Regions from separate parts of the Clostridium sp. 'deep sea' genome, predicted to be linked through region 2. Evidence: a T-box and tRNA genes for the amino acid it is inferred to sense, from the RefSeq annotation. Region 2 holds a T-box; the other holds one or more tRNA genes.
What was found. A T-box is a leader RNA that pairs with one kind of tRNA and senses whether it is charged. The one in region 2 lies ahead of asnS (asparagine--tRNA ligase), so its partner is inferred to be a tRNA-Asn.

Region 1 (2,488 bases), 960 kb from region 2:
GATGGAAATCGCGCGAAGAGTGCAAAGGCATAAGGGAGCTTGACTGTAAGACATACAGGTCGAGCAGGAACGAAAGTTGGACTTAGTGATCCGGCGGTACCGAGTGGAAGGGCCGTCGCTAAACGGATAAAAGCTACTCCGGGGATAACAGGCTTATCTCGCCCAAGAGTCCATATCGACGGCGAGGTTTGGCACCTCGATGTCGGCTCATCACATCCTGGAGCTGAAGCAGGTTCCAAGGGTTGGGCTGTTCGCCCATTAAAGTGGTACGTGAGCTGGGTTCAGAACGTCGTGAGACAGTTCGGTCCATATCCGTCGCGGGCGTAGGAAAATTGAAGAGAGCTGTCCCTAGTACGAGAGGACCGGGATGGACGAACCGCTGGTGTATCAGTTGTCTCGCCAGAGGCACCGCTGAGTAGCTAAGTTCGGAAGGGATAAACGCTGAAAGCATCTAAGCGTGAAGCCTCCTTTAAGACTAGTTTTCCCACCGAAAGGGTAAGGCACCATGAAGAAGACGTGGTAGATAGGCCAGAGGTGTAAGTGTGGCGACACATTCAGCTGACTGGTACTAATAAGCCGAGGACTTGACCTCAAATTTCTATGTAGTTTTGAATGCTCTGTTGATAAACAGAGTATGAATAAAGTTTATGGCGGCGATGGCAAAGGGGTCACACCTGTTCCCTTACCGAACACAGAAGTTAAGCCCTTTAGCGCCGATGGTACTTGGCTGGTGACGGCCTGGGAGAGTAGGACGCTGCCATATTAAATTTTTGCAAGCTTAGGCTTGTAAAACGCACACAATGCGTTCCACAGTGGCTCAATGGTAGAGCATCCGGCTGTTAACCGGAGGGTTGTAGGTTCGAGTCCTACCTGTGGAGCCATTTTTATTTTTAAAGGTTTTTTCCACGGACGCTTCGAAAATTAAATTGATATCTTCGTTGTACGAAAATATCTGCTACAAAGGCATACTAATGTATTACCTTTTCCACAGATTTTTTTATGTATAACGAAGAGAGGAAGAAATTGTGGAATCCACAGCGGAGGGTTGTAGGTTTGAGTACTTTACCTGTGGAGCCATTTTATTTTTAAAGGTTTTTTCCACGGACGCTTCGAAAATTAAATTTATATCTGCGTTGTACGAACATATCTGCTACAAAAGCATACTAATGTATTACTTTTTCCACAGATTTTTCTACGTCTTAATCTAAATTCAATTTTCAAAGCATAGATTTTTGAGGAGCAAAATATCTTACCTATAGAAATAAAACAACAATATTACGGCATAATGATACTGTGAGCCTTTTATAATTTTAGCGGAAGGTTAACAATACTATAATGATACTGTGAATTTTTTATATTTTTTAACCAAGGGTAATAGTACTTTTAAATTATAATATATGGATTTCAGAATTATTTCCTGTCAAGGCACAAGAAAAAATTAGGCTAGCGCAATACATGAGTATGCGTTAGCTTAATTTTTTTGTAGGTACGCATTGCATGCGTACCGCTGTTAGGAATTACAAAAAATTACCATAAATAAAAACCTCTGCTGAGTAATATCTACTTTTACTCTCCCCAAGTATATAAGAGGAGGCAATTGTTCAAATCATAGAATGTGATCATAGATAATATACTAATTCAAGTAATAAAATTAATAAAAATACACAATAACTAAAATATGTTATAATATAACATAAGGTGTTTGGATAAAAAGTAAAAAGGAATGTAATAAATTGAAAAGTAAAAGGATATATTGTTTTTTATTAGCTTTTATTATGATTTGTTCGTTAGGTGTTAATGAAGTAGCATTAGCAATGCCTCCCATAGAAAAACCATATGAAGTAGCAACAGTTGAGAGTAATGTATATACAGGCAACACACGTCAAGTAAGTCTAGGGGTATTACATGATTGGCAACAGTTTCCTGATGGTGGAGCCTTTAATGTCAGCAACTCAAAGTCTAAAGGTATTACAATTACCAAAACTGCTTCAGCAAATTTTTTTGGTATTATTAGTGCATCATTTGGAGTATCAAGATCTTGGTCTATGTCTAATACCGTTGGAGTAACTAAAAATGTTACACCGACTCCATGGGCACGTTTAGTAGCAATATCTCACGAGAAAGAGTACTTAATAACTATAAGACACGAACTACGTATAAATTCCGAAAATATAATTGAAACATGGTATTCAGATCACTATGTATGGAAACCAACTGTAATAGATAATTTTGTAGAATATAGTACTACCGGACCATATTAAAGTAATAACAATCCAAATACCTTATTTTTAATGTTATATTTTTACTATTACCGTGCATTTCAGAACTGTTGTAGGGTACGCATTGCATGCGTACCGCTGTTAGGCATTACGTAAAACTACGACACTTCAGAATTAATTTTTGTTGTGGCGTTGTGAAAAAAACTAAAACACAATTCTTATTATATATAACGAAGAAGTGTAAGCATTATGGAAATCATAGTACTTGT
Region 2 (2,488 bases):
TCCTGGTACCAACAAGTCCATAGCACCAACGGTTTTATTATCGTCATTTAAACGCATATAAAAGGCCTTAATCTCTTTGGGATAATTAATTACATAAACAGGCTTTTTAAACACCTTTTCAGTAATATAACGCTCATGTTCAGACTGTAAATCAATACCCCATTTAACAGGAAACTCAAACTTAACAGGGGCCTTTTCTAACAGCTCAATTGCCTCTGTGTAGGTTATGCAAGCAAAATCTGAATTAACAATATTCTCTAGTCTACTTAATAACCCCTTATCAACAAACTTATTAAAAAACTGCATTTCTTCAGGACATTTATTTATAATATCGGTAATTAAAGACTTCATCATGGCTTCACCAACACGCATATTATCATTGATATCTGCAAAAGCCATTTCGGGCTCAATCATCCAAAACTCAGAGGCATGACGTGAGGTATTTGAGTTCTCAGATCTAAAAGTAGGACCAAAGGTATATACGTTTCTTAAAGACTGAGCAAAGCCTTCAACATTTAATTGTCCACTAACAGTTAAAAATGTTTCTTTACCAAAAAAGTCTTTATTATAATCCACTTTGCCTTGTTCATCTTTGGGTATATCACTTAGGTTTAAAGTTGTAACCCTAAACATTTCACCAGCACCCTCACAGTCACTACCTGTAATAATAGGGGTATGAACATATACAAAGCCTCTATCATTAAAAAACTTATGAAGAGCAAAGGCCGCCTCGGAGCGTACCCTGTTTACTGCAGCAAAGGTATTTGTTCTGGGTCTTAAATGAGCAATAGATCTTAAATACTCAAAACTATGGCGCTTTTTTTGTAGCGGAAAATCGGGAGTAGACTCACCTTCAACTATAATTTCACTGGCCTTTAGTTCAAAAGGCTGTTTGGCATTAGGAGTTAAAACTAATTTGCCTTTAATTATTAAAGCAGTACCAATGTTAAATTTACAGGCATCTTTAAAATTGCTTAGTTCTTCCTCATAAACAACTTGTAAGGCGTTAAAAAAACTTCCATCATTAATAGCTAAAAATCCAAATTTGTTAGAAGCCCTATTACTTCTTACCCAACCTGTTACAATAATTTCTTTGTCACTAAACGATTCTGAGTTTCTAAATAATTGTTTAATTAGAGTAAAGTCTTGCATAGTAAAACCTCCTTTAAAATATAAAAAATCCCTCAATCCCTAATCTAAAAGGGACGAAAGATTACTTTCCGCGGTACCACCCAAATTGTCTTATAAAGACCACTCTACCAGCACTAACATGCCGTGACACAAATAACGGTGTGTTACCGGTCAGTTCTACTCTCCAAAAAAGATTTCTTCTGACAACTCCAGGATGTTTTTCAGGATACCAATCGTACTGGTTTTTCACCATCGCCAGCTCTCTTTATCGATTAAGCAAACTTACTCTTCCTATCTGTGTAATAAATATTTACAGTATTATAATATAGTATGCTTAATAAATCAAGTATTTACAACAAAAATTTAAAAAACAATTAATTCATAATCCATTATAGAAAAATGAGTTTCTATAAACTAACTCCATACCAAGTTAAAATTTCAGCTCCATACCATAATACTATTAAACCAGCAATAACCAAAAACGGACCAAAGGCTACCATCTCTTTGCCCTTTTTCTTTTTAGTAGCTAACATAAATATGCTATAAATTCCACCGATAATAAAAGATATCATTAAAAGTGTTAAGGTGTACTTAAACCCCAAAAAGAGACCAAACATGCCCCCTAACATAACGTCTCCACCACCCATGCCACCAAATAAAGCAATTATTCCAGGAACGCCAAAGCCAATAATAAAACCTAAGGTAATAGAGGTCCAAGATAAACTACTACTATAAAGCTGCCAGCCTAAAGCAATAAACATACCAGTAATAGTTAAAGAATGGGGTATTATTAGGTGGTCTAAATCAATAAAAGCTATTATTATTAACAAAGAAACAAGTAAAAGGTGCACAACTAAATTTATGTTTAAACCTGTTCTATAGTAGGTAATACAAAACAGTACTGCTGTTAAAAGCTCTATTAAAGGATACCTTAGGCTTATTTTACTTTTACAATACCTACATTTACCACCTAAAAAAATATAGCTTAATACTGGCACCATATCTAAAGCACCAAGACTTTTGCCACAGCTAAAGCATTTTGAGCGAGAAATAAAAATATCTTCGTTTAAGGGAATTCTATAAATACATACATTAAAAAAAGAACCAAAAATTAAACCTAAAATAAAAATAAATACATACATAAATAACTCCATATAATAACTCCATATAATAATTCCTTATAAATACAACATGTACCATAACATTATATAATTATTGCTATTACTTAATAAGCCATATATAAACATTGATTTTAACACATTTATAGTTTAAATTAATATTAAATATATCATAACATAAATCAAAAATCATTATGTAGCTGATATTAAAAGCAGTAATTTTCATAAAACAATAAAAT

Region 1: it encodes a tRNA-Asn, which carries the amino acid that the T-box ahead of asnS (asparagine--tRNA ligase) is inferred to sense. The anticodon was not compared.

The regions. Positions count from the first base shown of each region.
Region 1 covers NZ_CP063353.1:3,206,096-3,208,583, forward strand. The annotation lists rRNA gene IMX26_RS14950 (23S ribosomal RNA) at 1-592, shown strand, start outside; rRNA gene rrf (5S ribosomal RNA) at 647-763, shown strand; tRNA gene IMX26_RS14960 (tRNA-Asn) at 807-881, shown strand; gene IMX26_RS14965 (hypothetical protein) at 1,776-2,261, shown strand.
Region 2 covers NZ_CP063353.1:2,244,344-2,246,831, reverse strand. The annotation lists gene asnS (asparagine--tRNA ligase) at 1-1,152, opposite strand, end outside; T-box leader at 1,199-1,438, opposite strand; gene IMX26_RS10435 (A24 family peptidase) at 1,539-2,285, opposite strand.